Regions from separate parts of the Alteromonas sp. CI.11.F.A3 genome, predicted to be linked through region 2. Evidence: predicted binding sites of a transcription regulator. Region 2 holds the regulator's gene; each other region holds the start of a gene.

Region 1 (7,774 bases), 280 kb from region 2:
CTACGGAAGGTAAAGAAGACAAAATTATCTTCATTGCAGACGACTCAGCCGTGGCAAGAAACCAGGTCAAAAAAGCGCTAACCTCACTTGGGTTAGAAATTGAGCTGGCAAAGAATGGTTTAGAAGCGTTAAACCGCTTGAAGGAAATCGCTGAAGAATATGGTGATATTACCAAGCGAATTGGGGTGCTAGTGTCTGACATAGAAATGCCAGAGATGGACGGTTACACCCTTACGGCGGAAATCAAAAATACACCAGAACTTCAGAAGCTTCATGTTGTACTTCACACTTCTTTGAGTGGCGTATTCAATCAAGCCATGGTTCAGAAAGTGGGAGCGGATGACTTTATTGCGAAATTTCACCCCGATGAACTAGCGACAGCAGTTCAGAAGTGGTTAATGACGGATTGTGAATAACGGAGCGGTAGGGGTTGGATAATAAAAATGTGTCGCCGGCAAGCTATGAAAAGTTTCGGCACTTCCTCGAGAAACAATGTGGAATAGTACTCGGGGAAAACAAGCAATACCTTGTAAGAAGCAGGCTTGCGTCTTTGTTATATAAGCATGACTATGACAATACTGATGCGCTTATTGATGTAGTGGTAAAGGGTTACGATCGTAACCTTTTACAAAGCGTCATCGATGCGATGACCACAAATGAAACATTGTGGTTTAGAGATACCTATCCATTTGAGTTGCTACAACGCGATTTACTTCCTCAACTAGCAACGAAAAATCAAAAGCTTAGAATTTGGAGTGCAGCTTGTTCGTCTGGACAAGAGCCTTACTCTATTGCTATGTCCATTCTAGAGTTTCAAAAACAGCGACCAGGATTGCTTAGGCAAGGGGTTGAAATTATAGCCACTGACCTTTCTTCTGAAATGCTAAATAAGTGTAGCCAAGGGCTATATGATGAACTTTCGCTAGCGAGAGGGTTATCGCCACAACGCAGGGCTATGTTTTTCCAGCCTCATGAAAGTGGGCAAATGCAGGTTAAGCCAGAAGTGCGCAACATGGTTTCATTCAGAAGTTTGAATTTGTTAACCTCCTATGCAGCACTTGGCCGCTTTGACATCGTTTTTTGCCGCAATGTGCTGATTTATTTTTCGGCAGATGTGAAACAAAAGATACTGCAACAAATTGCCGGACAGCTGCAACCTGCCGGTGTCCTTTTCCTTGGCGCGTCTGAATCTATCAGTGCGGCAAGCGATACATATGCCATGATCAAATGTAATCCTGGCTTGTACTACCAAAAGAAATAACCATATAACGTACTGAATTTTATGTAATAGTTCAGGTTTTCACCGGTTCATCCCTCTTTTTTATACAGTGCCAATCTTCAGGTTGGCATCTGCCTTGCTAGTAAAATTCTATAATAGTTAATTCGTCATTCTTTATTCACGACGTATTTTTGGAATTTCGCAGCTAGGAGTTTTCAATATGGCCATTAATCTCGACAAGTTAGTCGGGTTTCATCAGTCGGCGTTAGCAATACGCACCGACAGAATGGAAGTCATTTCTGGAAACCTAGCGAACGCCAATACCCCTGGTTATAAAGCTAAAGACATCGACTTTAATAAAGCGATGGAGTCAGCCATGAGCGCCCAAGAAGGGCAGCACAAATTAGGTGGTGGTAGCTTAGCAAGAACACACGATAAACACATAGGTGGCGATATATCGTCGGTAGCATCAAATTTTGAAATGCAATACCGCATACCCACTCAACCGGATACCGGAGACGGCAATACGGTAGAAGTACAGGCAGAACGTAACCGCTTTTTAGATAACGGTTTACGCTATCAAGCCACACTTGAGTTTATTAATAGTAAAGTTAAAGGTATGAAAAAAGCCCTTAGTTCTGGAGGCCAGTAATCATGAGCTTATTTAATGTGATGTCAATTTCCAGTACCGGTATGGAAGCTGAAAATGTTCGTTTAAACACCACCGCGAGTAACATTGCTAACGCGAACTCGGTAAGCAGTAGTTATGACGAAACGTACCGTGCAAGACATCCTGTGTTTGCCGCTGAGTTACAGCGAGCCATGGGCGATCAAAGCAAGGGTGTGGGTGTTGAAGTTAAGGGAATTGTAGAAAGCGATGCGCCTTTGCAAGTTGAGTATGCTCCGCATAACCCAATGGCTGACGAAGAGGGTTATATTTATAAGCCGAACGTAAACATCGTTGAAGAAATGGCAAATATGATGTCGGCGTCAAAAGCCTATGAAACCAACGTTCAGGTTGCTGATACCACCAAACGGATATTCCGTCGGGTACTGCAGCTAGGACAAGGGCAATAAGTTGCCGCATAGGTAATGTGAGGAAAATACTGTGACCACAATTAACAACACCACTGGCCTGAACAACGAACTCTACTGGCAAGAAGAGACGGTTCCGGTTGTCGATGGAACAGAGCAGCAGCTTTCGCAAGAAGACTTTTTTGCCATGTTAACCGAGCAATTAGCGAATCAGGATCCTACTAAACCAGTAGATAACGATCAGATGGTAGCGCAAATGACATCATTCACTATGGCTGACGGTATTTCTCAGTTGAATGATAAGTTCGAGTCATTCGCCGCCTCGATGACATCTAACCAGGCATTGCAAGCATCCAGCTTAATAGGTCAGAACGTGTTAGTGCAGGGCAACGTAGGGCATATGTCTAGCGACGCTGCTGGGGTATCGGGTGTTGTGGTTAATGAGCAAAGCGTCCAAAACATGACGATAACCGTTGAAAATCAATACGGTGAAGTGATTAAGACCATTGATGCTGGCACACAAGCCGCTGGCAACATTCAGTTTGAATGGGATGGCAAAGATACCCAAGGCAATGATATGCCAGCGGGCGACTATGTAATCAGTGCTACAGGCGAATTAAACGGTGAAGGCGTTCAATTGAATACTGCCATTAATCGTCATGTAGGAAGTGTTAGCTTGGCCGGTAGTGGTCAGGGCGTAATTTTAAATTTAGATGGCGAAGTCAGCATTAGTCTTGACGACGTTATTCAAATCGGCAGTTAGCAGGAGAAAGAAGCATGTCTTTTAATATTGCACTAAGTGGCGTAGCTGCCGCACAAAAAGATTTAGATGTAACCGCGAATAACATCGCAAACGTGAATACTGTTGGCTTTAAAGAGTCTCGAGCTGAATTCGGCGACGTGTACGCCACATCATTATTGGCTGGAAGTAAAACCAAGGTGGGCGACGGTGTTTTGACACAAGATGTAGCTCAGCAGTTTTCACAAGGTAGCTTACAGTTTACCAATACTGCACTTGATTTAGCGATTACTGGTAATGGTTTCTTTGCCACGGTTCCTGATGAAACCTCACGAGACTTCTCGTTTACCCGTGCCGGTCAATTCAAGTTAGATGATGACAATTATGTGGTTAACAGTAACGGCGACTTACTTTTAGGTTTCCCCGTTAACTCAGACTCTACCAGCTCATCGGTTGCATTAAGTACTACAGAGCCAGTACAAATCCCAGATTCATCAGGTTCTCCAGCACAAACCTCAGAAGTTGATATCCGTATGAACTTACCTGCAGGTGATCAGGGGTTAGATCCAGCAGCATTTGACCCACAAGATCCACTTACCTACAATGCGGCAACCTCGGTAACAGTTTACGACTCATTAGGCGACAGCCATGTGATGACTTATTACTTCGTTAAAGATGTGGCGGCAGACAATGAATGGTATGTGGCGACAGCGGTAGACGATCAACTTACTGATTTAGTGAATTCTACCGGTACTGATTCCGACCCTACTACAGCGGTAAACTCGTTGGGTACTAACACAGGTAACGGTGTTACAGCAGCTAAACTTGTGTTTTCTCAAGGTGGTGACTTTATTGGAATTGAATCACCAGATGGCATTCAAACTACCGATTATAAACTAACGACTGAAGCGCTTGGTTCTGCTTTATCAAACGGCGCGGATGCGACGCAGCAAATTGGTATCGATTTCAACTTAGACCCTTCAAATGCGACTACTGTTGAGCCTACACAATACGCATCGGCATTCGAAGTTACGTCATTAGAGCAAGATGGTTTGCCAGTTGGTCGATTAACAGGTATTGATATTGGCCCAGATGGTTTGGTTCGAGCGACGTTTTCAAACGGTACGTCTGAGCCTATCGTACGTGTGGCGTTAGTGAGATTTGCCAATGAGCAGGGCTTAACCCAGCAAAGCAGCACTGAGTGGAAAGAAAGTATTCTCTCTGGTGAAGCATTAGCGGGTGAAGCAACTACCGGTACGTTTGGTGAGATTAACTCATCAGCGCTAGAGCAAGCTAACGTAAACCTAACCACTGAGCTTATCGATATGATTATTGCACAGCGGAACTTCCAGGCTAACTCTCGAGCACTTGAAGTGAACAACTCACTTAACCAGACTATCCTGAACATCCGATAAACAGTGATGTTTAACTAAAAAAAACCGCAACTTTGTTGCGGTTTTTTTGTATCCACTTCTATTTGTGCATGTTGGCACTGGGATTGCAAAACCTGTATATGGTTTAACCAGAGTCAAAAGTCAGTCATGGACAAACTTCTCTACATTGCTGCCAGCGGTGCATCTCAAGACCTTCTAGGTACTGGGCTTCGTGCCAATAACTTGGCTAACGCGCAAACAACCGGGTTTAGAGCTCAGTTAGAACAGGCAAGGTCAATGCCTGCCTACGGCGAAGGTTTGCCGTCTCGCGTTTTTTCAATGACCGAAAGTCCGTCAAACAACTATGAATCGGGCCCTATGATTCAAACGGGTCGTGATTTAGACGTTGCTATCCAAGGCGATGGCTGGTTTGCCGTTCAAGACGACAATGGCCAAGAAGCTTATTCTCGTGACGGTAACTTTAAGTTGGGTGACGACGGTATTTTGACAGATGTGCACAATCGCCCGGTTTTAGGTGATAACGGTCCAATCTTTCTTCCTGTACCACTGGATAACCTAGATATTGGTATGGACGGCACCTTGTCAATGAGACAGCTTGGCGCACCAGCAAATGTGATTGAAGATGTTGGCCGGCTGAAATTGGTTAAACCGAACTATGCCGATATGGAACGTGGCACTGATGGTTTATTTAGAATGGAAGACGGCACGGTAGCGCCAGCAAACGCTGGTGTGAAAGTGATGTCTGGCATGTTGGAAGGCTCGAACGTAAATGCCGTTGATGAAATGGTCAACATGATAAGCCTTCAGCGCCACTACGAGCTTCAAGTGAAGATGATGAAGCAAGCTGACGAGCTAGATTCTCGCGGCAACCAGTTACTACGCATTCTATAGATTAGTTAACAATTTCGTTATACGAACTTAAAAGGTTAGGAGGTCGCCATGCACCCAGCATTGTGGATAAGTAAAACAGGTCTTGATGCCGCGCAAACAGATGTCGCGGTGGTATCGAACAACCTGGCTAACGCATCAACGGTAGGCTTTAAAAAAGACAGAGCAATCTTTGAAGACTTGCTTTATCAAAATATAAACCAACCTGGTGGCCGTTCATCAGCTGATACTGAATTACCGTCTGGCCTTATGTTAGGTTCTGGTTCAAAAGTGGTATCAACGCAAAAAGCGCATACCCAAGGTAACTTGCTAACCACTGATAATGCATTGGATATGTCTATTCAAGGGCGCGGTTATTTCGAAATATTACAGCCTGATGGCACCATTGCGTATTCAAGAAATGGTCAGTTTTCAATGAATGACCAAGGTCAAATAGTGACTTCTGGCGCTGGCTTTTTATTACAACCTGAAGTGGCTATTCCAGAGGATGCGCAGCAAATTACCATTTCACAAGACGGTGAAATTAGCGTGTCAATTCGTGGTCAAGCAGAACCGCAAGTGCTAGGGCAAATGAACCTATCAGACTTTATCAACCCAACTGGCCTACAGCCTATTGGGCAGAACCTTTACGTTGAAACCGCATCAAGCGGCGCGCCTATTCAGGGTGTTCCAGGCCTTCAAGGTATAGGCACTATTGCACAAGGTACGTTAGAAACCTCTAACGTGAATGTGACCGAAGAGCTGGTTAATTTGATTGAAAGCCAGCGTTTGTACGAAATGAACTCCAAAGTGATTTCGTCGGTGGATCAGATGCTTGGGCAAGTCATTCAGCAACTTTAGTGAGTAATGTTATGCGAATTCTCGGACTCTTTCTTTCAGTCGCAATTTTGGCAGGTTGCGCAAGCACTAACCAGCCACCGGTACAAGCTAATGATCCGTCGTTTGCTCCTGTGGTACCAGATTACCCTCGCGAGAAGATTGTAGAAGATGGTTCGTTGTTCCGCTCGTATATGGCCAACAGCTTATATTCAGATATGACGGCCAGAAGGGTGGGCGACATTATTACTATCACGTTAAGTGAAAATACTAATGCAAGTAAATCAGCCGGTACGTCGACATCAAAAGACACCACAGTAGATTTAGACACAATTACCGGTTTAGGCGGGCAAGCGCTAAATATTGGCGGGCAATCTGTTCAGCTCGGTGTAAGTTCTTCAAACGACTTTGCCGGCGATGCAGCAACAAACCAAAGCAATAGTCTATCGGGAAATATATCGGTAACCGTAGTGGAAGTGCTACCCAATGACAATTTGGTTATTCGCGGCGAAAAGTGGCTTACCTTAAATCATGGCGACGAATATATTCGTTTAACCGGCATTATTCGCTTATCTGACATTAGCCCCGAAAATGAAGTGCTATCTACAAAAATAGCAAACGCCAGAATTCAATATAGCGGTACCGGTTCTTTTGCCAGTTCGCAAGAGAAAGGCTGGCTCACGAAGTTTTTTACATCATCATGGTGGCCGCTTTAAGCGGGGCTAGGAGAATCATTATGCGTTTGTTTTCAGTGGTACTTATCGCATTTACATTGGTGTTGTCTAGCAATGCTAATGCGCAACGCATCAAAGACTTGGCGAGTATCCAAGGGGTGAGAAGCAACCAATTGGTAGGTTACGGTTTAGTGGTTGGCCTACCGGGCACCGGTGAGCAAAGCCCTTTCACCGAGCAAAGCTTCCGTACCATGTTAAGTAATTTTGGTATTAGCTTAGACTCCAATACCAAACCTAAAATTAAAAACGTGGCAGCCGTGGCTGTTCACGCAGAATTGCCTGCTTTTACTAAGCCAGGGCAAACCATTGATATTACCGTGTCGTCAGTAGGCGAAGCGAGTAGTTTGCAAGGCGGCACGCTTCTACAAACGTTTCTTCGCGGTGTAGATGGCAAAGTGTACGCCGTAGCGCAAGGTAGTTTGGTTGTGAGTGGTTTTGGTGCTCAAGGCGGTGATGGTTCACGTATTGTGGTGAATACACCGACTGTAGGTCGTATTCCAAACGGTGCCATGGTTGAGCAAACCGTACCAAGCGGTTTTGCTAATGGCGATTCATTAACACTGAACTTGCATTACCCTGATTTTTCAACAGCAAAGGCGTTAGCTGATGTGATAAACGAGCGATTAGGTGCACAGCCAGAAAAAGGCTATTCCATAGCAACGCCCATTGATGCCGCGTCAGTACGTGTGTCCGCGCCAAGAGATGTTGGTCAGCGAGTGGGCTTTTTGGCCACACTAGAAAATTTTGAATTCACGCCGGCTGATGCGCCTGCGCGGGTTGTTATCAATAGTCGTACCGGTACGATTGTAATTGGTCGAGACGTACGTTTACTGCCTGCCGCTATTACCCATGGCGGGTTAACCGTGACAATTTCAGAAAACCAACAGGTTACTCAACCCAACGCGTTTGCGGATGGTGAAACGGTTGTAACCACACAGTCGATTGTAGA
Region 2 (7,774 bases):
TATTCAGATCTTCAACCTCACAAGCGCAATGCATTAATTTATTCATGCGCGATTAGGGAAAGTAACGAGAAAGATGCAAGAACCCTAGGTGTTCTTTGTTTATGTTTTAAATTCGACGATGAAATGCAGTCTATTTTTAGGAACTTGCAATCTGAACGTGCCGCTAGCAGCATTATGATTGTGTCTGAAAACAGAGAAGTCATGGCGACTAGCCATTCACAAAAATTCAAAATTGGTGAAAAAATACCTAAGTGTGGTTCCCCTGACTTAGTCACTATAAAACAAAATAGCTTTATATCCACAACGTCGGCAACCAAGGGATACCAAGGCTTTAGAGGCTTATCATGGCAGGGCGTAGCTATGACGCCATTAACTAACGCTTTCAAGCATTCAAATGATACCGTGCAACTTCAAACAGACTCTTGTCAGTTACTTAATTCAAAACTCTTTTCCGATGAATTGAAGCAAATATTCAAAACATCGATGTTAATCAATGACGATCTGAGTTTAGTGGTATTGAATGGTATTATTGCTGCCGCGCGCAACAATGCTGTTGAATTCATGCCGGTACTTTCTGAGATCAAATCGACCGGCGAGAGCATAGCGTTAATTTTTTCTAATTCTATCGATAACCTACAATCTACCGTGATAAGCGCACGGCTTGGTGATGTAAGATTTTGCGCAAGTTTAGCGGTCGATATTATGGATCGAAACTTATACGAAAGAGCGAACGATTGTCGTTGGTGGGCACTCACCACTGCGTTTCGAGAGCATTTGCAACTTCCCACTGTTACGCCTGATGCCCAACAGGAAATATCAGACATTCTTCGTTACATTAATGACCTCTACACGGTTTACACCAATTTATACGTTTACGATAAAAATGGCATTATTGTCGCGGTATCTAACAAAGAACATGCGTCAGTGGTTGGAGACAAAGTTGATGCGCATAGTGGCGCTATAGATGCGTTAAGTTGTACAGATTCACAAAAATATTCGGTGTCGAGATTCGTTCCGAGCCCGCAGTACAATAACAAGCCCACTTACATCTACAACGCGTCAATTACCAGCTTAAAACAAAATAATGTTGTGGGCGGGATAGGCATTGTGTTTGATAGCGCCCCACAATTTAGTGAAATGTTAAACGATTCGTTACCAAAAGATGAAAGCGGGCATACTTTGATGGGCTGTTTTGGCATGTTTTGTCAGCGTGACGGCATGATCATTTCTTCTACAGAAGGTTGCCCTCAACACGTTGGGGAGGTTATTGAGATAGAATCATCTCTTTTAGGCTTAGCTAATGGTGAGAAAGACTCGCGTATTATAAATTACCAAGGGAAGAAATACGCAATAGGTATTGCTGCGTCTAAAGGGTATAGAGAATATAAGACAACGGGTGATTATCAAAATGATGTGGTGGCCTTCATCATGATGCCAAGCTAAATAACCTTAAAGCAACCTGTAAGCGATTGTCGCGGCTTTACATTAAAAACAGGGTCGCAGTGCCAAGGAATGCAAATATACCCACTACATCAGTGATGGTAGTGAGTATTACGCTTCCGGCTAGTGCAGGGTCTATTTTCAAACGTTTCATAATGAGTGGCAAGGTAGCGCCTGCCATTGCCGCGGCTATCATATTAACCAACATGGCAAAGGCGATAATGATGCCTAGCATGTAGTCTTGTTTCCAAAGTGCTATTACCGAAGCAATTAAGATTGCCCAAATCGCACCGTTTAAGAAACCGATAGATATTTCTTTGCTAATTAACCAGCGGGAGTTATTGGCATTAACGTGCCCAAGTGCCATACCACGAATAACGAGGGTGAGTGTTTGGTTACCCGCTACGCCGCCCATACTAGGTACTATGGTATTGAGTATGGCTAGTACAGCTAATTGGCTTAATGTGGCTTCAAATAAATCGCTTACCATGGCTGCCATTAGCGCGGTAACCAGGTTTACAGCCAGCCATACTGAGCGTCGCTTGGTACTTTGAAGTACGGGGGCAAAGGTATCTTCGTCATCGTCTAAACCCGCCATACTCATCATGGAGTGCTCGGCATCTTCACGAATAATATCAACCACGTCATCAATAGTAATTCGGCCGACTAAACGGTGTTTTTCATCAACCACCGGTGCCGATAACCAGTTATAACGTTCGAACAAGCTGGCTACTTCATCATCTGGCATATGAACAGGAATAGCTTCAGACTCTTCATCCATCACATCCGATACCTTGGCTTCGGTTTCTGCGGTAAGTAATCGCGTAACCGGAACGATACCGACTAAATTGTCAGTTCGATTCACTACATAAAAGGTATCGGTGTTTTCAGGTAATTCACCTTTAAGGCGAATATAACGAAGTACAACATCAATGGTCACGTCAGGGCGAAGAGTGATGGTATCGGTGTTCATGATGAACCCGGCGGTCTCTTCACCGTAAGACAGCGCTTGCTCAGCTCTGACTCTGTCTTGTGCATCCATTGAATCAAGAATGTCTTGCAGCACTGGTTCTGGAAGGCTGCTAAGGGTAACCGCTAAGTCATCGGTATCCATTTCTTCTAACGCGTCTACGACGTTGGCAGGCAGCATCTTGGTGATGATACCGTTACGTACGTCGTCAGAGAGTTCTTCTAGAATATCACCGTGGAAATCACCATCAATAAGCTCCCATAGTTCGTCACGGGTGCGGCTTGGGCTAGATTCGAGAATATGTGCAACATCAGAAGGGGGTAATTCCAGCAGAAGCTTACGTACAGAAACAAATTGGCCGTTAATTAACGCGCCATTAAGTGCCCTGAGTTGGCTTTGTACGTATTTTGAGACCAGCGCTTCTGCCACTGCTTTTGCCTAAAAATGGAATTCTTTATAACGATAGGATATCGCACTTGCCATGACGCTGTCATGACAAAAGCGCAGCGGGGACAGACAATTACAGCTTATATGATGAAATTATAAGCGGCTTTATACTGAAAATCGTAACACGGGCAGGCGCAGTATTACTCGTCTTCGTTAAAACGGCCTTCAATTAAGGTTTCAATGGCGTTTAATGCTGCTTCAGCATCATTACCTTCAACCACAACGTTCACCTGTTCACCTTGGTGGCTTTCTAGCATCATTAAGCCCAACACACTGTTTGCATCGGCTTTCTTATCGCCTTTAACCAGCACGATTTTAGCGTCAAATTGATTGGCTAATTGAACCAACTGGGTGGCGGCACGGGCATGTAAGCCCAGTTTATTGACGATAGTCAGTGTTTTTTCAATGGTCATTACTGGTTTAACTCGCGGTGGCGAATTTGTACATCAGGGTGCATTTCGCCAAAGGTTTTCGCTAACGATTGAGCAATAAATACTGAGCGGTGCTGACCGCCAGTACACCCAATCGCAATGGTGACATAACTACGGTTATTACGTTCTAAGTGAGGCAACCAGGTCGTTATTAAATTTTGAATTTGCCAAATGAATTTAGTTACCACCGGTTGAGAGCCCAAAAACACTTCCACAGGCGCGTCTAAGCCAGTTAAGTGCTTTAAATCTGGTTCCCAATGGGGGTTGGGTAGAAAGCGGGCGTCAAATACATAGTCGGCGTCTTTAGGTATGCCGTGCTTGAAGCCAAACGATTCGAACACCAATACTAATCGAGAGCTTTTCTTACCTAGAATTCGCTCGCGGATAAGTTCTGCGAGTTGATGGATGGTGAGCTTATCTGTATCAATATACAAATCGGCGCGCTCAACAATAGGCGCAAGCAAATCTGATTCGGCTTTTATCGACTCAGATAAGGATTTGTTGAGCTTGGCTAACGGGTGAAGTCGGCGTGTTTCACTGAAACGCTTCACCAGCACATCGTCGCTGGCGTCGATATACACAATGGTCATAGACCAAGACGAGGGTAGGTAATCTAAGATTTCTACCAAGTCAGCTGGATTTTTGGGCAGGTTTCTTACGTCGATACTTACCGCGACTTGGTCATATTCATCAACCACAGTATGGGTAAGGGTAGGGAGAAGGTTAACCGGAATATTATCTACGCAATAGTAGCCTAAGTCTTCAAGGGCACGTAGCGCAACTGATTTTCCTGAACCGGATCGACCACTGATAATAATCAGTTTCACCTGCATTTCTCCCTTTAAAATATGGTGCTGTGCTTTATTAGCTTAAAGCCGTAATAATGTCGTCACTGGTGGAGGCCCGCCTAATGGCTTTCACCGTTTCTTTATCACTTAGTTTACCGGCAACGGTAGCAAGTGTTTGTAAGTGACCCTCTGTTTTTTCTTCAGGTACTAACAAGGCAAAGAATATATCTACGGGTTGATCGTCAAGCGCATCAAAATCGATGGCAGGGTTACTGGTTACAATAATGGCGATAACGTGTTCTAAACCCGGCAATCGACCGTGAGGCAATGCAATGCCATTGCCAATACCCGTACTTCCCATTCGTTCGCGGCCAAGTAGGCTAGCTAAAACTGTGGCCTGATCGATGTCGGGATTATTTTTAGCGGCAATGTCGCTAATAATCTCTAGAATACGTTTTTTACTATTACATTGAACCGCACACTCGGTGCGGTCCAAACTTACTATGGCTTGAATTTCCATACTAATATTTAGTGCTTTTTCAGCTTTTCCTTATGCTTGATAACTTGCCTGTCGAGCTTGTCGATCATGCTGTCTATCGCCGCATACATATCTGTATTATGAGATGAAGCAAACACTTCTGCGCCGCTAAGGTGCATGGTGGCTTCGGCTTTTTGATTGAGTTTTTCGACGTTCAGGATGACATGCACATTAGATATGTGATCAAAGTGACGCTCTAGTTTGCTGAACTTAGTATCGACATAGCTACGCAAAGAGTCAGTAATTTCGACATGATGACCGGTAAGGTTGATTTGCATATTTCGTCTTCCTTAAATTATCAAGGCCTTTAGATAAGGCTTTTGCGTTGGTTTGACGGCGGAATCGATAACGATTCCCGGTATTTTGCTATTGTTCGCCGGGCAACTTTAATGCCTTGTTCGGCCAACAATTGAGCAATCTTGCTATCGCTTAATGGCTTGCTGGGCGTTTCCGCTGCCACAAGCTTTTTGATTAGTGCGCGAATAGCGGTAGATGAACACTCACCACCAGATTCCGTTGCCACGTGACTAGAAAAGAAATACTTCAATTCGAAAATGCCACGTGGAGTATGCATATACTTTTGCGTGGTGACACGTGAAATGGTGGATTCATGCATATCTACCATTTCTGCGACATCATTAAGCACCATTGGTTTCATCATTTCTGGGCCGTGCTCGAAAAAGCCCATTTGTTGCTGCACAATACAGTTCGCGACTTTCATCAAGGTGTCGTTTCTTGACTCAAGGCTTTTTATAAACCATTTGGCTTCTTGCATATGCGAGCGAATAAATTGCGAATCGCTGCTGTTTTTAGAGCGTCTGCTCATGGCAGCATATTGCTGATTTACGCTTAATTTAGGCAGGCTATCGGGGTTAAGTTCTACCACCCAACGGCCATTCTTTTTGTTTACCGAAACATCAGGAATAACGTATTCCGGCTCTTTGGTAATTAATGCACTACCTGGACGAGGATTCAACGTTTGCAATAAGCGCATGGCTTCGCGAAGTTGATCTTCTTTCAAACGGCTCTTACGCATTAACGTACGGTAGTCTTTGCTGCTAAGTAGATCTGAATACTCGTTGATAAGCTGTCTTGCTTCAGTAAGCCATGGCGTATCGTCTGAGAACTGGCGAAGCTGCACAAGCAAACATTCTTGCGGAGTACGTGAACCTGAACCGATAGGGTCGAACATTTGAATACGTTTTAGTACACATTCAACTTCGTCCATTTCCACCAATTCTTCAACATCGTCGGAATTCACTGACTCTAAAATCTGTTCAATGGGTACGTTGAGGTAACCAGATTCATCAATTGAGTCGATAATGGCGGTAGCAATTGCGCGGTCGGTATCCGAAAACGGCGTTAAACGCATCTGCCAAAGCAAATGGTCTTGAATATTGTCGGTAGTTTCTCCCTGAAACAGTTGGTCGTCATCATTATTAGATGGACCTGGAGCGGGTGCAGATGAGGCCGAGTAATACTCATCCCATGTGCTGTCAATTGGCAACTCGTCGGGAAGGTCATTCTTTTCAAGCGCATCTCCAGCTTCTAACGAATCGCTAGATGCAGTTGGAGCCGCTTCTACAGAAGGGTCGTCTCCATCCATGTTGTTTTTCTCAACAGGGTGGTCATCGCCGCCTTCTTCAACTTCTAAAAGTGGGTTTGAGTCTAGTGCTTCCTGAATCTCTTGCTGCAGGTCGAGCGTAGACAACTGCAGCAGCTTGATTGCCTGCTGCAACTGCGGTGTCATGGTAAGTTGTTGACTGAACTTTAGCTGTAAAGATGGTTTCATCTACGTCTTATTTTTAAACTCTTGTTGTGAATATACCCGTGTTTAAAACTGAAAGTGACAATTCGGTTACAGTAACTATAGCCTGAATTGTTCTCCTAGGTATACATCCCTTACTTTCTGATTACTTAAAACTTGTTCTGCCGTCCCTTGCGCGATGAGTTCGCCTTGGCTCACAATATACGCTTTCTCACACACATCCAGTGTTTCTCTTACGTTGTGATCGGTGATAAGGATTCCAATTCCTCTGTCACGAAGATGTTGAATGATCTTCTTTATATCATTAACCGATATAGGATCAACACCTGCAAATGGCTCATCTAGCAAAATAAATTGCGGATTGGCTGCTAATGCTCGTGCGATTTCTACTCGGCGACGTTCACCACCGGATAAACTCATACCCGTACTATTACGTATATGGTTGATATTAAATTCATCAAGTAGCGCATCGGCTTCTTGTTCTTGTTCTGCTGAACTTAACCCTTTACGGGTTTGTAAGATAGCCATGATGTTTTCAAACACCGTCAATTTTCTAAAAATCGAGGCTTCTTGCGGCAAATATCCAATTCCGCGACGTGCTCGTTCGTGCATGGGTTCGTGGGTTAATTCGCTGTCATCAATGCTGATTTTGCCCTTATCAAGGGGTACTAGGCCAACAATCATGTAGAAGGTAGTGGTTTTACCGGCACCATTTGGGCCGAGTAATCCAACGATTTGCCCAGTCGATACTGATAAGCTTACATCGCGAACCACTTGACGTGCTTTATACGCCTTTGCAAGGCTCTGTGCGCTCAACGTTGCCATGATTAGTTGTCGTCCGCCTTATCGCCTTCGTTATTCGATGACGCTTTACGTATTGCCTCAGGCGTAAATACGGTAGTTACTCTGCCACCTTCACCATCTTCGCCGCCTGTTGCAAGCAATTGTTCTGTGACCATGTCGAAGGTAATCTTGTCGCCTTGTACTTTACTGGTGTCTTGCTGTAGCTCGGCACTACCTTGTAAAGAAATAGTTCGGTTTACCACTTCATAGCGAATTTCATTGGCTTTCGCTGTGACGGTGGCACCGTCTTCAAGTTCTTGCGAGTAGCTAGCTGGTTTGCCGCGAGCAACGAATATCTCTCGTCCATCACCTTCGCTGGCAATAACTTCAACTTCATCGGCATTTATTACCAAAGAACCTTGGGTAATTCGTACATCATCTTTAAACAATGACGTTTTGTTTTTGCCGTCAACAAATTGCGATTTCGAGTCGACTTTAATGGGTTTGTTAAAGTCGCTTTCAGCCGCTATAGCCACAGTAGCGAATAGGCTAACAGCTAGGCTGGTCGCTAATGCTTTAGAGGCTAGGCGAATAAATGGTTTGTACATG
Region 3 (7,774 bases), 1.8 Mb from region 2:
CGCCTTTTTCCTCTGCCCATGTTTGCACGTTTTCTACGCCTAAACCACTTGCGTCAACCCAGGCTAAAAAGGTAGCGTCAGGTTTCAACATTGATAACCCGTCGATACCGTTTATGGTTTCAAACACGGCATCACGGTTCGCACGTAAATAGTCAATTTGAGCACTGTGCCAATCATCACACAACGTAAATGCGGCTTCGGTAGCGGCTAATCCCAGCACGGTAACCCAAGGCATAATGCCCGCGGCTGCGCTGGTAAATTGCTGCCTAAGTTTAGAGTCTGGAATAATCGCAAAAGAAGTGCCTAAGCCCGCAACGTTAAAGGTTTTGCTAGCAGCCATTAGGGTAACACTGTTGTCGGCTAAGTTAGCCTCACGACCTGCAGGTATATGCTTAAGGCCTGGCTCTAAGATTAAATCACAGTGGATTTCATCTGAACATAAACGCACGTCATTGGCGTTACAAATATCAGCAACCCGATCTAGCTCTGCTTTAGTTAATACCGAGCCAACTGGGTTCATTGGATTACAAAGAATGAATAGCTTACATTTGGGGTCGGCCGCATGGGCTTCTAGAGCTTCGAAATCCAACGTATAGCGCTTTCCTTGTGATTCTGGGTCAATCACAGTGCCAATATCGATACGCTCTAGTTCATTTAATTTTGGCGCCGCTAGCAATGGGGGGTAGTTAGGTGTTTGAATAAGCACCTTATCGCCTGGCTCACAATACGCTTTACAGGCTACGTTGAACGCAGGCACTACGCCTGGTGTCCACACAATCCATTCTGATTTCACATCCCAGTCATGTTTGAGTTTCAACCAGCGCTGAATTGCGCTTATAGCGCCTTGATGCTGACCCGGTAGTACATAACCTAAGTTGCCGTGCTCAACTTGTGCTGAAATTGCATCCAAAATAGGCTGTGCGCAACGAAATTCAGTATCGGCAACCCAAGCAGGAATAATGTCCTTACCTTTATATTTTTGCCACTTAAACGAATAGGTATCTTTACGAGGTGGAGTTTGGTCAAAATTAATCGTCACACATACATCCTGTTGCCATTACATTATGGGCACCAGTGTAATAATTCGTAAGCATATAAACTAGCGCTGCTTAGACCATTTAGGACTTTTTTATTTGTTTGCTAGCACCATTGCATACTTTTACTGACGAGTAGCTCGTTATTAACTAACGCGACTTTTCGTATTTGCTAGCACTACGGATTTCGCCTTTGCGGCCAAGGCGTCCATTTCCAGCGGTTTCGCTAAAAATCCAGATACACCTAATTTGCGCGCTTCCATGACGACTTCTTTATTGGGATCGCTAGTGATAAGTAAAAAAGGAACGGATAAATTCGCAGATCGGCATGCTTTTAACAAACTTAACCCGTCATACTCTTTCATGACTTGGTCGCTGATAATAAGCTGAAGGGTGTCTGGTGTTTGTTGGAGTAAGAATTCACGGGCAATTTTACTTCGGCTAAACGGGTAAACCGTCGCCGACAAGCGGGTTTCTAATGCATCGGTAATAAGATCGAGCGTGATAACATCGTCTTCAATAACTGCTACAGAGAACACGGGCTTTGCCTTTTTAGTTTCATTAACTTGATGATAGAGGCCAAACTCGATGTTGCCAACTCATCTTTCGTCGAAATTTCAGCAAAAAGCTTATGCAAAATGCTTTAGCAAAATAAAAAAACGCCAGCGTTAACGCTGGCGTTTCTTGAATCATCTTTACTGCTTTTAATAACCTATGAGGCTAACAAAGCAAAAGTGATTACTTTTTCTCGCGTGAAGCACGCTTACGTTCGTTTTCAGTAAGAAGTTTCTTACGAATACGAATAGACTCAGGCGTTACTTCTACTAGTTCGTCTTCATCGATAAATTCAAGCGCTTGCTCAAGAGACATATTGATCGGCGGAACCAAAGTTTGCGCTTCATCAGTACCAGAAGCACGAACGTTGGTTAACTGCTTACCTTTAAGGGCGTTAACAGTTAGGTCGTTGTCGCGGCTGTGAATACCGATAACCATACCTTCGTAAACTTCTACACCGTGACCGATAAACAAACGACCACGCTCTTGTAAGTTAAACAAGGCGTTAGTTAGCGCTTTACCATTAGCGTTGGCAATAAGAACACCGTTCTTACGCTTGCCAATGATACCGCCTTTGTACGGACCATAGTGATCGAATGTATGGTAAAGCAAACCAGAACCAGACGTCATCGTCATGAATTCAGTTTGGAAACCAATCAAACCACGGCTAGGAATAACGAAGTCGATACGTACACGGCCTTTACCATCTGGAGACATATTGGTCATTTCAGCTTTACGCAGACCAAGTTGTTCCATGATAGAGCCCTGATGCGCTTCTTCACAGTCTACCGTTAGTGTTTCGAACGGTTCTTGTGTTTGGCCATCTTCTTCTTTAAGAATAACTTCTGGACGTGATACTGCTAGCTCGTAGCCTTCACGACGCATGTTTTCAATAAGGATACCCAAGTGAAGTTCACCACGACCTGATACGCGGAATTTATCCGGATCTGGTGTTTCTTCAACACGTAGTGCAACGTTATGTACTAGTTCGTCATTCAAACGCTCTAGAATGTTACGTGAAGTAACATACTTACCTTCTTTACCAGAAAACGGTGAAGTGTTTACTTGGAAAGTCATGGTTACTGTTGGTTCATCAACAGATAACGGAGTCATTGCTTCTACTTGGTTAACATCACAAATAGTGTCAGAGATTTTAAGCGAACCTAAACCTGTGATTGCGATGATATCGCCTGCGCTTGCACCTTCAACTTCGTGACGTGCTAAACCAAGGTAACCATATACTAGGCCAACTTTACCGTTACGCTTTTCGCCTTCAGCAGTTACCACAGTAACTTGTTGGTTTGGCTTAACAGTACCGCGCTTAATACGGCCAACACCTATTACACCTACATAAGAGTTGTAATCGAGTTGAGAAATTTGCATTTGGAATGCGCCAGATGCATCTGCGTCTGGAGGAGATACTTGGTCAACGATTGTTTGGAACAACGCATTCATGTCATCTTCAGGTTTGTCGGCATCTAATGAAGCCCAACCGTTTAGTGCTGATGCATAAACAACTTGGAAGTCTAACTGGTCGTCAGTTGCACCAAGGTTATCGAACAAATCGAATACTTGATCCATAACCCAATCAGGACGTGCGCCAGGCTTGTCAATTTTGTTGATAACAACAATTGGCTTCAAACCTTGAGCGAATGCTTTTTGCGTTACGAAACGCGTTTGAGGCATTGGGCCTTCTTGCGCGTCTACTAGAAGCAACACTGAATCAGCCATTGACATTACACGCTCTACTTCACCACCGAAATCGGCGTGTCCTGGAGTATCTACGATGTTGATACGGTAGTCGTTCCAGTTAATAGCAGTGTTTTTAGCTAAGATTGTGATTCCGCGTTCTTTCTCGATGTCATTCGAGTCCATCACGCGCTCTTCTTGCTCTCCGCGAGTTTCAAGAGTGCCTGATTGTTGTAACAGTTTATCAACCAAAGTTGTTTTACCGTGGTCAACGTGAGCAATAATAGCAATGTTACGTAATTTATTAATATCAGTGGTAGTCATCTAGGGAGCCTGTGTAAATCATTACATGCCAATAAGCATGCATTAGATTTGTTGCAAAAAATGCAGATAGTAAATTTTGCGCGGATTGTACAGAAAAACCACGGCGTTTGCGCACCTTTTTTTTAAAGGGAGGCATGTTTTTCATTATTATAGTCTTTGATTAACGAATTTATTACTTTTGCGCCCTGTTTTCGGTGGTAACTGAAGACGAGTTACTCTAGGCTAGCTAACGGCTACTTAATTTTAATTTGCACCAAAATATAGCGATTTAGCACCATTTGGGTGCATCACCATTAATCATTCAGTAATCCTCTTGCTGCTAAGCCAGCAAAATCGGAATCACGATAGATGGCATGAAAATCGCTTTTAGTTTTTCCACTGTTGGGATGAAGCTGATCATTCCGCATTTTTACATTAAACCTGGAGGACACGATGTCAGTAGAAAAGGCATTAGAGCTAATTAAAGAAAGTGAAGCGAAATTTGTTGATTTGCGCTTTACTGATACTAAGGGCAAGGAACAACACGTATCTATTCCTGCTGGTACAGTAGACGAAGAGACATTCGAAGAAGGTAAAATGTTCGATGGTTCTTCAATTGCTGGCTGGAAAGGCATTAACGAATCAGACATGGTTCTTATGCCAGACCCTACGAGTGCGGTAATCGACCCATTCGCAGAAGAAACACAAGTTAACATTCGTTGTGACATCTTAGAGCCTTCAACAATGGAAGGTTACGAGCGTGATCCACGCTCTGTTGCACGCCGCGCAGAAGAATTCCTAAAATCTACCGGCATTGGCGACACAGTATTCTTCGGTCCAGAGCCAGAATTCTTCTTGTTTGACGATGTAAAATTCCACACCGATATGGCTGGATCTTTCTATAAGATTGATGCTGCTGAAGCAAAGTGGAACTCAGGCGCTGATTTTGAAGGCGGAAACATGGGTCACCGTCCTGGTGTTAAAGGCGGTTACTTCCCAGTTCCTCCAGTAGATTCAGCTCACGACATTCGTGCTGCTATGTGTCTAGTAATGGAAGAAATGGGCTTAGTTATTGAAGCGCATCACCATGAAGTTGCTACTGCTGGTCAAAACGAAATCGCTTGCGAATTCAACACACTAGTAACAAAAGCAGATGAAATCCAAGTATATAAGTATGTAGTACACAACGTAGCTCACGCTTACGGTCAAACTGCTACATTCATGCCTAAGCCTCTTGTAGGTGATAACGGTTCTGGTATGCACTGTCACCAATCAATCTCTAAAGATGGCGTAAACATCTTTGCGGGTGATAAGTATGCTGGTCTGTCTGAAGAAGCGCTTTTCTACATTGGCGGTATTATTAAACACGCTCGTGCAATCAACGCTTTTGCTAACGCATCAACAAATTCTTACAAGCGTTTGGTTCCAGGATTCGAAGCACCGGTAATGCTTGCATACTCTGCACGTAACCGTTCTGCATCTATCCGTATTCCATACGTAACGAGCGATAAAGCGCGTCGTATCGAAGTACGTTTCCCTGACCCAACAGCTAACCCATACCTTGCTTTCTCAGCAATGCTTATGGCTGGCCTTGACGGTATTAAGAACAAGATCCATCCTGGCGACTCTATGGATAAAGACTTGTACGACTTACCACCAGAAGAAGCGGCAGAAATTCCAACCGTTGCTAGCTCGCTAGAAATGGCACTAGAAGCATTGGATAACGACCGTGAATTCCTTAAAGCTGGCGGCGTTATGACTGACGACATGATTGATGCATACATCGATCTTAAGTCTGAAGAAGTGACTACGCTTGCCATGTCAACTCACCCAGTTGAGTTCGATATGTACTACAGCGTTTAATCAACGTTTAAGTGCTTGAATATACAAAGGCCCGCTTATGCGGGCTTTTTTTTATGCCAAAGCTTTTCTACTATATAAGTAAGAAACGATGAGCAGGCCTATCTATTGAAAATTTATCCTTATATTGCGTTACTTACCGCGATTGCGTTAATCCCTTATGAAAGCCATGGGCAAAGCACCTCAAATGTCCAAGAGGAGACTAACACCACAAGCACACCTGTGTATAAAGTGAAGCAAGCCGATGGCACTATCCTTTATACGGATAGCCCTTCACCAAAAAGCGATACCGTCGAGTTTGACGCGAAAACACAGAATGTTGTGTCTAGCCCATCAGCACCAAAACCCATTCTGGCTCAAACGACTAAATCGAAGACAAAAACCTATAAAGTGGTTATTGCCTCTCCAGCCCCTAACGCCACCCTTCGAAACAATGCCGGAAACTTCACCATACGTGCGAACCAACCGACTTCAGTAAAGGCGCCGCGCTATCAATTAATCTTCGATGGCGCCCTATTGCAGAGCAATACAACAGGCGTATTTACCTTAAATGGCATAAATCGGGGCGAACATCAGTATAAGGTTGAGCTGACAGACAATAAGGGCAAGACTCTTGCATCCTCTGCACTACAAACGCTGTTTCTGCATCAAGCATCAGCGTTAATAAATAGCAACTAACGTTCAATCGTAGCGCAAAGCCCGCACCATAGCGGGGAACAGAAAAAAAGTAACACCAATTCTGTGCCTACAATTTTTGTTGATACGTTACAATGCACCTATATAGTGCAGAGGAGATAAGCTCGGATGCAATCAACCGAGTTAGACACGCAACAATTTTTAAATAGCCTGAATACTGCGCTTGTGATGGTGGACGATAGGTTAAATATCGTTTACGCCAACCACGCAGGGGAGGCGCTGTTTGAAACAGGCAGAAAGCAGCTATGCGGCCATCGTCTTGATGACTTTTTCTTGCCTGGAAATATTGACACCGCTCGCTTACGCGCAGCACTAAGACACGGAGAAGACTTTACCGAAAACGAAATTCGACTGTGTTTTAGAGACAACCGCAATGTCATGGTTGATTTAACCGTAACGAACTTGCAGTTAGAAGAAGGGGCTAGGCTACTCTTTGAAGTAAAAAAAATAGACCAGCAAAAAAGAATATCCCGTGAAAATTTACAAAACGCACAACATTATGCAGCGCGTGAACTTGTCCGTGGGTTAGCTCATGAAATTAAAAACCCGCTAGGTGGCATTCGCGGGGCGGCGCAATTACTTGAAAAAGAATTGAGTGAAGAGCATAAAGAATTTACTCAGATGATCATTGAGCAATCTGATCGACTAAGAAATCTAGTTGACCGCTTGCTAGGGCCAAATTCACTTCCTCGGTTTAATTGGAGCAATGTGCATCAAGCATTGGAGCAAGTGAGAAGCCTAATGCGGGTTGACTCAGAAACCCCCATAACCATCATTCGTGATTACGACCCTAGTATTCCGCCACTGATGATCGACGCTGATATGATTCAGCAAGCCGTGTTGAATATCGTTAGAAATAGCATTCAGGCGCTTACTGAAAGTGAAACACCTAACCCTCAAATTCGTTTAGTAACGCGGATTGAGCGACAGATGACAATTCAGGGAAACCGCCATGCGCTAATCGCTAAAATAAAAGTGATAGACAATGGCCCTGGTATTCCCTCAGAAATAAAAGACACGCTTTTTTACCCCATGGTGAGCAGTAAGCAAAATGGTTCCGGCTTAGGGTTATCGATATCGCAAACATTGATAAACCATCACGGCGGAAAAATAGATGTAGAAAGCCACCCTGGGCACACCGAATTCGTAATTTATATTCCGATAGACCGCAAGGAGACAGGCAATGACGAATGAGTCAGTATGGATTGTCGATGACGACAGTTCTATTCGTTGGGTGCTTCAAAAGGCCTTACAAACAGCAAGCATTGGATGCTTGTGTTTTGAAAACCCGCAAGATTTACTCCTTCAGTTACAAAGCGGTCAAGCGCCAGAAGTGATTATCTCTGATATTAAAATGCCGCAGATGGACGGTATGACACTGCTTAATGAAGTGCATGCCACCCACCCCATGATGCCTGTAATCATCATGACTGCGCATTCCGATTTAGACAGTGCGGTAAACGCCTATCAAAAAGGGGCATTTGAATATTTACCTAAACCCTTCGATATAGATGAAGCGGTCACGCTTACTCAACGTGCGCTAGCGCATGCAAGGGAACAGTCAAAAACGCAGCAAGCCCCGCAGGATGATCCGGAAACCGAAATTATTGGTGAAGCCCCTGCCATGCAGGAAGTGT
Region 4 (7,774 bases), 130 kb from region 2:
AGGCGGCTTAAAAGCGGTAGACCTGTTCTCTGCTATGGATGCGGGGCAAATAAAGTTTGTATGGATAATGGGTACAAACCCCGTAGTCAGTATGCCTTATCGTGAGCAAGTTGAATCGGCGCTCAAAAAGTGCGACATGGTAGTGGTATCTGACATTGTACAGAGTAACGATACCCTTGCCTTTGCCGATATTGCACTACCGGCAACGGGGTGGTCTGAAAAAGACGGAACCGTGACGAATTCAGAGCGCCGAATTTCACGTCAGCGAGGGATTATGCCGCCTGCAGGTGAAGCCAAACACGATTGGCAAATTATGTGTGATGTCGCACGGAAAATGGGATTTAATGACGCATTTTCTTATTCACATCCCAGTGAAATATTTGATGAACATGCCCGCTTAACATCATATAAAAATGACGGAGCACGACTACTCAATCTTGCTCCCTTAGTGGGGAAGTCGCAGGCTCAGTATGATGCAATGGCGCCAGTGCAATGGCCATTAATGACCAACAGCGATAAAACCCTTTTACCTGTTCGCCCCTTTTATAACAAAGTGTTTTCTACCCCGACGGGCAAAGCAAACTTTGTTGCTGTGACATTTACAGCACCTGTTCAAGTGACCTCGAATGAATTTCCATTTGTGCTCAATAGCGGGCGAATGCGTGACCAATGGCACACCATGACTCGAACAGGCAAGGCGCCGGTACTTCATGCCCACACTGCCCTCGCTAATGTTTATATTCATCCCGAAGATGCAAAAACATTGCTTGTAGCACAAAACGACTATGTTGCTCTTAGCAGTGAAGTGAGCGGCGAAACACCCTGTATCTTCCCTGTGCAAATCGATAAACGTCAGCGTCGAGGCGATGTATTCGTTCCTATTCATTGGTCTGGAGAGTGGGGCTCGCACAGTAAATTGGCAAAGCTTTTTGCGCCGGCAACCGATCCTATTTCAGGACAGCCAGAATTAAAACATGGTGCGGTATCCATTGCCCCCCACAGCTTTTTAAGCTACGGAAAGCTTTATATTAGTGACGACGTACAATCGGCAAATAGCAAATTGGATATCGTCAATGTGCTCAGCGAGGTAGTGGAAAGTAATGGCGGCTACTGGGCTAAACAATTAATCGAAAATGGGCTGGGAGTATCTATTGCCAGCCAACTTAGATCGCACGCGTTAATGACGGGTTTGCTAGAAAAATTACCTAAAACGTGGGTGTGCTATCAACACAAAACCACCGATAGCCAAGTGCTTATCTGTACTTATGAAGATTCGTTTTGTTTCATGGCATTTTTCGGTGCGCAAAGCCCGAGTACAAAGCCAAAGTATGATGTGCCAAATTCTTGGATAGACAGTGCATTAACGCAAAGCTTCAGGCCTGACAAACTGGCTAGTTTTTTACGCTGCGAAGTGGATGAAGCGTTTTTAAACGGCCCTGTGGTTTGCAGCTGCTTTTCCGTAAGGGAAAAAACCATTAACAAAGCGATTGCAGCTGGGTGCTCATCAGTGTCTGAATTGGGCGATACGTTAAAGTGCGGCACAAATTGCGGTTCGTGCAAACCTGCTCTAGCAACATTAATTAACGAACATGTTACCCCGGTAGAAGGCGTCGCGCGTGAAAGTTAACACCAAGCGCGTGTCTGCCAAAACGCTATACAGAGTGCATCCTTGTATAAATGTAACTAATACAAGAGCGATTAACACAAAAGCTACAGCCACGAGCCTTGCTCTGGAGACATTATCATGAACACTTTAGTTAACACATTTGGGCTGTTGTTTCGCGAAGCATTATCGTTACCTGTTCGTCACTCGACGTCAAATTTTTTAAGTGGATGGTTGGGCAACGGGAAAAACGCGCCACGCAGCAAGAAAGAAGGAAAAGTGTACATTGTTGGGGCGGGTCCCGGCGATGTTGAATTACTCACCCTTAAAGCGCTTAGATTAATCAAGCAAGCCGATATTGTCTTGTTTGATGCGTTAGTAGGCAAAGATGTCATTGCAGAAATTCCCCGTCATGTGAAACGTGAATATGTGGGTAAACGCTGTGGTCAGCACAGTATGAAACAGCAAGATATTAGCGAAATGGTGGTTGAGCTGGCTAAAGCTGGTCATTGCGTAGTGCGACTTAAAGGGGGCGACCCTGCGTTGTTTGCCAGAACGTGCGAAGAAACCATGGCGCTAACAGAAGCGAAGATTCCTTTTGCTATTGTACCTGGTATTACGGCAGCTTCTGGCATGTCTGCCTACACAGGTATCCCCCTGACTGATAGACGTTGTGCACAGGCGGTAAGCTTTATTACTGCACACTTTCAAAACCCTGAAACATGGCCAGAGATGACCCAATTGGCAAAAAACGTAGCCTCTCAAACGGTAGTGGTTTATATGGGGTTAAGTCGCTTGTCTATACTGTGCGACGCGTTAGGAAAGCAGGGCATAGCCGATGATTGGCCTGTAGCCGCAGTAGAAAATGCAACAAGTCCACAACAGCGAGTTATAGAGGGCACTTTAAGCACCATTGGTGGTCTAGTATCTGAAGCGAATGTGAGTGGTCCTACGTTACTTATTTTTGGAAAGGTGATAGAGTCACGACAACTCGTCAATACATCACTTTTACATAATAAGCAGCATGTCTCAGCAATTTAGCAACTATATAAAAATCATTGGCAAGGGCCAAAAAGGTGGGCGTAGTCTTACCCGCCAAGAAGCTTACGAGTCTATGAAGATGGTTTTGTCTAACCAAGTTACCGGCGATCAACGTGGTGCTTTCTTAATGCTATTACGCACGAGAGAAGAAACCCCAGAAGAAGTTATTGGGTTTATAGATGCATGCCGTGAATTACTAGAGCCTGAACTTGCTGAATTAACACCTACATTAGATGTGGGCTGCTATGCCGGTAAGCGCCGCCAGTTACCTTGGTATCTGCTATCGTGCGCGGTGCTGGCTAAAAACAACTATACCGTTATGCTACATGGCGCTCATGAGCCAGGCTCTGGTCGGTTATATGCTAGTAAAGCGTTACCGGCTTTGGGGCTTGTAGAAGTAAATAGCATTGCCGATGCATCTCGCCAAATGCGTGAATTTGGTGCTACCTATCTCGACTTATCGCATTTATTACCAGCGCTTAATACCATCATTAAATTACGTGAAGTGTTTGGCCTGCGCTCATGCGCAAACACCTTGGCGCGTTTACTAAACCCAACGTCGGCTCCTTTTTGTGTACAGGGTGTTTATCACATGCACCTTGACCATAAGCATTGCCGCGTGAATGAAAGTTTTCCCGCGTTCGAAGCGCTGTGCTTTCGAGGTGATGGGGGAGACCCCGAAGTAAACAGTGAGCGAAAAACCGAGCTCTATGTCACGCGCAATGGAAGTACAGAAGAAATCATTCTTCCTGAGTTAACAGCAAAGATGGCTCTTAAAGATACCCAAATGAACGTAAACGATATGCTGGCGGTTTGGCGAGGCGAGGCTTCGCATCTTTACGGTGAACAAGCCATTCACGCTACGCTGGTGAGCTACCTTATTTTACTTGAAGGGTGTGACGTAGAAAAAGCGAATACGCTTGCCACACAAATGTGGGCAAAACGAGATAAAACTACACTTCCATTTGCCCAGCATTAGGCCATTTGTGTCTAATGCTGTTGCCTATTAATCAATTCATTTTCAAATTTCTCCAATAATTAAGTAACTTGTAAATCCTCTGCTATCTTTAGATCAGCCAACTAAAGCAATAACGACTTTGTATCCTCGCTCGCTCTCATAAACGTTATGAGAAGTTTGTGTGAGCGAGATGCTATACCCGAATGTCGAGGAGCACGGGATGTTTTTTAAGAATAAGCAATTGTTAGAAGAAGTAGAACGTTTACGCAAAGATGTTGAATCATTTCACACGGTAGAAAGCGAACTCAGGGCAGAAATGCTTTATGTTGAATTAGACAGAAACGGCAGAATCAATAGAGTTAACGACAGCTTTTCAGATGCAATAGATTTTTCATCCAATACACTTGATGGAAAAACCATGGATAGTCTCATTCCTCAGGGAGTCATGAGCCAAGCCGCCACGAAAGAGTTTCTTTCTGCTATTAAGCAAGCGCAGCATTGGCATGGTGCGATTAATCTTGCTAATGCGAATGGCGAAGACCGTTGGTTTAGAGGAATATTGCAACCCATCCTTAATGAGAGCGGCGTGGTCGACCGACTCGCCTTGTATATGGCTGAACAAACGAGAAATATTAATCGAAGCCGTGAGATGAAAGACATGCTTGAGGCTTTGCATCGCTCCACTGCGGTAATTGAGTTTGACCTCACAGGTATTATTCTTAAAGCCAACGATAACTTCTTATCTTCTATGGGCTATTCATCAGAGCAAATAGTGGGTAAACACCACAAGATATTTTGCCCCGCAGATGAAGTCGACACGCCAGAATACCGACAATTTTGGAGCGATCTTTCGCAAGGCAAAATGTTTTCAGACCGCTTTAAGCGAGTAGATAGTCGCGGTAATGAAGTGTGGCTAGAGGCATCTTACAACCCAATACGAAACGACAAGGGCATACTGTACAAAGTCGTTAAGTTTGCCACCGTCATAACCGAACAAATGCAGAGAGAGTTTGCTATTTCTGAGGCCGCTAATGTTGCTTTTAATATTTCACAAGGTACGGGAGAGCAAGCCCAGAAAGGTAAAGAGGTTGTGGGTAGTATGGTGCGAATTATGGGTGAGCTTACTTCGCAGATGGGAACGGCGAGCGAGGGTATTCGAGAGCTTGACGAACAGTCGCAAAAAGTGGCCGACTTAGTTAAAAGCATCAGTGGTATTGCCGACCAAACTAACTTATTGGCGCTGAATGCGGCAATTGAAGCCGCCAGAGCGGGGGATCAAGGAAGAGGTTTTGCCGTTGTTGCTGATGAAGTGCGCCAACTTGCATCCAGAACCAGTACAGCCACTGAAGAAATTGTCAGTGTGGTAAATGAAAACAGAAAGCTCACAGAAAATGCGGTGCAACTCATTGAGGCTGGCCAGGAAAAAGCGAGAGAAGCGCTTGAATACTCGACCGAGTCGGGCAAAGTCATGAACGAAATTCAAAATGGATCTTCAGAAGTAGTGAACGCCATTGGTCAATTCACCCAACGGTTGTAAGCCAGAAACTAAAAATAAAGCACTGAGGGAGAACGTGGTGTCTCCCTCGTGTTTTTATTCTTCGTCCCCGCTTTGCAACAAACACCCCTGAGCTGTTCAACAAACACCCCTGAGCTGTGCATCGAACTCTTCTAGTGCAATAAACGCACTGTTATTGTTCAGGTAAAAGAATGATTACCATTTCTATTTTTTGTAAATCCTATAATTTCAGTAGGTTAGGGTTTTGGCACGAACTCTGCTATGTCAAAGGCAGTTACACTGTTAAGCGATACTAAAATAAAAAAGTACATTAAGTACTGGTAGCTACAATTAACACCCAAACAATAAGTTCGCCTGTATTTCATTAACTAATGATTACAGGCTCGGCATCGAAGCCCACCAAGCGCGACGTTTATTCGTCTACGCTGGTGGGTTTTTTTTTGGCTAAAGGAAACATAAATGACCAAGTTTAAAAACGTTTCAATGCTCAAACAAATAAAGAAAAAAATGACAGCTGGAATAACCGCGGCGATAGCCCTTTCCTTTACCTTAGGCGCACCACTTGCTAGCGCACAAAGCGATGTAAAAGTGGGTTGGCCAGAAAAAGAAGAATTAAAATTTGGTTTCATTAAGCTGACCGATATGGCGCCGTTGGCCATCGCTTACGAAAAAGGCTTTTTTGAAGATGAAGGCTTGTATGTAACCTTAGAAGCCCAAGCAAACTGGAAAGTATTACTAGATAGAACCATCGACGGTCAACTTGATGGCGCTCACATGCTGGCAGGGCAACCTCTTGGCGCAACCATTGGTTTTGGTACTGAAGCACACGTTGTGACGGCGTTCAGTATGGATTTAAATGGAAATGGCATCACGGTTTCAAACGAAATATGGGAAAAAATGAAAGCCCATATTCCGGTAGAAGATGGCAAACCGGTGCACCCTATTAAAGCTGACTATTTAAAGCCTGTAGTTGAAGAATACCGTGATGCGGGTAAGCCGTTTAACATGGGTATGGTTTTTCCTGTATCTACACACAACTACGAGCTTAGATACTGGCTTGCTGCTGGTGGTATTCATCCAGGCTACTATGCACCGCACAAAGGTGATAATGCTGGGCAGATAGATGCCGAAGCTTTGCTATCAGTTACCCCTCCTCCTCAAATGCCCGCCACCATGGAAGCCGGCACTATCTATGGATATTGCGTAGGCGAACCTTGGAACCAGCAGGCGGTATTTAAAGGCATTGGTGTTCCGGTTATTACCGATTACGAAATTTGGAAAAACAACCCAGAGAAAGTGTTTGGTGTGAGCCAAGCATGGGCAGAGAAGTACCCGAATACTCACATTCGTGTGGTTAAAGCGTTAATTCGAGCTGCCATGTGGTTAGATGAAAATGACAATGCTAATCGCCCAGAAGCAGTAAAAATCTTAGCCAAAAGCAACTATGTTGGCGCCGATGAAGATGTGTTGGCTAACAGCATGACAGGCACCTTCGAATACGAAAAAGGCGATAAGCGTGAAGTACCAGACTTCAACGTATTCTTCCGCTACAACGCCACTTACCCATTTTACAGTGATGCGATTTGGTATTTAACGCAAATGCGCCGCTGGGGACAAATTTCAGAGCCTAAATCAGACGATTGGTATAAAGAGACTGCACGTAAAGTGTATAAGCCTGAGGTTTACGCCATGGCTGCAAAAGCACTCATTGCTGAAGGAAAAGCAAAAGCGACGGACTTCCCAGCGTTTGCCACTGAAACTGGCTTTAAACCACCTCAATCTGAATTTATCGACGGCGTTACCTACGACGGTAGCAAGCCAAATGCTTATCTCGAGCAGTTTGGTATTGGGCTAAAGGGTGAAACTGTTCTTTAACAGTTTCACAGTCATACACACATAGCGGAGAACAACATGAGTAAGATGGCAAATATATTAAGCTTTTCGCCAGCCAAGTCACCGATGAGCGGTACCATGGGGGCAGTCTATAGTCGAGCGCCCGCTTTATTATTGCCTCTTATTGGCCTTTTGATGTTCCTCGCTATTTGGAATGGTGTGGCAAAAAGTATTGATACCTCGCTCGGGCAATTTCCTGGTCCTGCTCAAGTATGGGAGCAGGCAGGATCACTTATTACTGAGCACAGTGCACAGCGAGAGAAAGCTGATGCGTTTTACACAAGACAAGAAGAGCGCAATGCCGCGCGAGTTGCACAAGACCCAACTTACGAACCAAAAACTCGTGAGTTTACCGGTTCACCCACCTTCTTTGATCAAATATGGACAAGTCTTTACACCGTCATGGTGGGGTTTCTTATTGCCTCAGTGATTGCTGTACCCGTGGGAATTTTATGTGGACTGAGTAAGTCAGCCTATGCGGCCATTAATCCGCTCATTCAGCTGTTTAAACCCGTGTCACCTTTAGCATGGCTACCATTGGTCACTATGGTCGTGAGCGCGCTGTATGTTAGCGACGACCCTATGTTTTCAAAGTCATTTGTAACATCGGCACTCACGGTATCATTATGCTGCCTTTGGCCCACGCTAATTAACACTGCGGTGGGTGTGTCTGCTATTGATAAAGACTTGATTAACGTGAGTAAAGTACTGCGTTTAACGCCCATGTCTCATTTAACAAAAATCATTCTGCCTTCTTCTATTC

The links. Region 2 encodes sigma-54, which starts transcription at its own class of promoters, with help from an activator protein. Its sites were predicted from a motif close to GTTGGCACGNNNNTNGNNT; they were not measured.
Region 1: the regulator sigma-54 is predicted to act here: its motif matches at 1,343-1,361, upstream of flgB (flagellar basal body rod protein FlgB).
Region 3: the regulator sigma-54 is predicted to act here: its motif matches at 3,950-3,968, upstream of glnA (glutamate--ammonia ligase).
Region 4: the regulator sigma-54 is predicted to act here: its motif matches at 5,362-5,380, upstream of R1T43_RS17535 (CmpA/NrtA family ABC transporter substrate-binding protein).

The regions. Positions count from the first base shown of each region.
Region 1 is NZ_CP136708.1:3,675,891-3,683,664, reverse strand. Features, by position in the region: gene R1T43_RS15940 (chemotaxis protein CheV) at 1-416, shown strand, start outside; gene R1T43_RS15935 (CheR family methyltransferase) at 431-1,261, shown strand; gene flgB (flagellar basal body rod protein FlgB) at 1,440-1,871, shown strand; gene flgC (flagellar basal body rod protein FlgC) at 1,874-2,296, shown strand; gene flgD (flagellar hook assembly protein FlgD) at 2,328-3,017, shown strand; gene flgE (flagellar hook protein FlgE) at 3,032-4,408, shown strand; gene R1T43_RS15910 (flagellar basal body rod protein FlgF) at 4,535-5,278, shown strand; gene flgG (flagellar basal-body rod protein FlgG) at 5,327-6,115, shown strand; gene flgH (flagellar basal body L-ring protein FlgH) at 6,127-6,807, shown strand; gene R1T43_RS15895 (flagellar basal body P-ring protein FlgI) at 6,828-7,774, shown strand, end outside.
Region 2 is NZ_CP136708.1:3,951,335-3,959,108, reverse strand. Features, by position in the region: gene R1T43_RS17040 (hypothetical protein) at 1-1,443, shown strand, start outside; gene mgtE (magnesium transporter) at 1,481-2,839, opposite strand; gene R1T43_RS17030 (HPr family phosphocarrier protein) at 2,998-3,270, opposite strand; gene rapZ (RNase adapter RapZ) at 3,270-4,115, opposite strand; gene ptsN (PTS IIA-like nitrogen regulatory protein PtsN) at 4,153-4,596, opposite strand; gene hpf (ribosome hibernation promoting factor) at 4,605-4,892, opposite strand; gene R1T43_RS17010 (RNA polymerase factor sigma-54) at 4,922-6,406, opposite strand; gene lptB (LPS export ABC transporter ATP-binding protein) at 6,482-7,207, opposite strand; gene lptA (lipopolysaccharide transport periplasmic protein LptA) at 7,210-7,773, opposite strand; gene lptC (LPS export ABC transporter periplasmic protein LptC) at 7,742-7,774, opposite strand, start outside.
Region 3 is NZ_CP136708.1:1,110,318-1,118,091, reverse strand. Features, by position in the region: gene R1T43_RS04755 (MalY/PatB family protein) at 1-1,033, opposite strand, end outside; gene R1T43_RS04750 (response regulator) at 1,181-1,573, opposite strand; gene typA (translational GTPase TypA) at 1,773-3,602, opposite strand; gene glnA (glutamate--ammonia ligase) at 4,035-5,444, shown strand; gene R1T43_RS04735 (DUF4124 domain-containing protein) at 5,550-6,119, shown strand; gene glnL (nitrogen regulation protein NR(II)) at 6,246-7,331, shown strand; gene glnG (nitrogen regulation protein NR(I)) at 7,321-7,774, shown strand, end outside.
Region 4 is NZ_CP136708.1:4,078,546-4,086,319, reverse strand. Features, by position in the region: gene R1T43_RS17555 (nitrate reductase) at 1-1,627, shown strand, start outside; gene cobA (uroporphyrinogen-III C-methyltransferase) at 1,745-2,644, shown strand; gene R1T43_RS17545 (glycosyl transferase family protein) at 2,628-3,623, shown strand; gene R1T43_RS17540 (methyl-accepting chemotaxis protein) at 3,823-5,139, shown strand; gene R1T43_RS17535 (CmpA/NrtA family ABC transporter substrate-binding protein) at 5,578-6,993, shown strand; gene R1T43_RS17530 (ABC transporter permease) at 7,030-7,774, shown strand, end outside.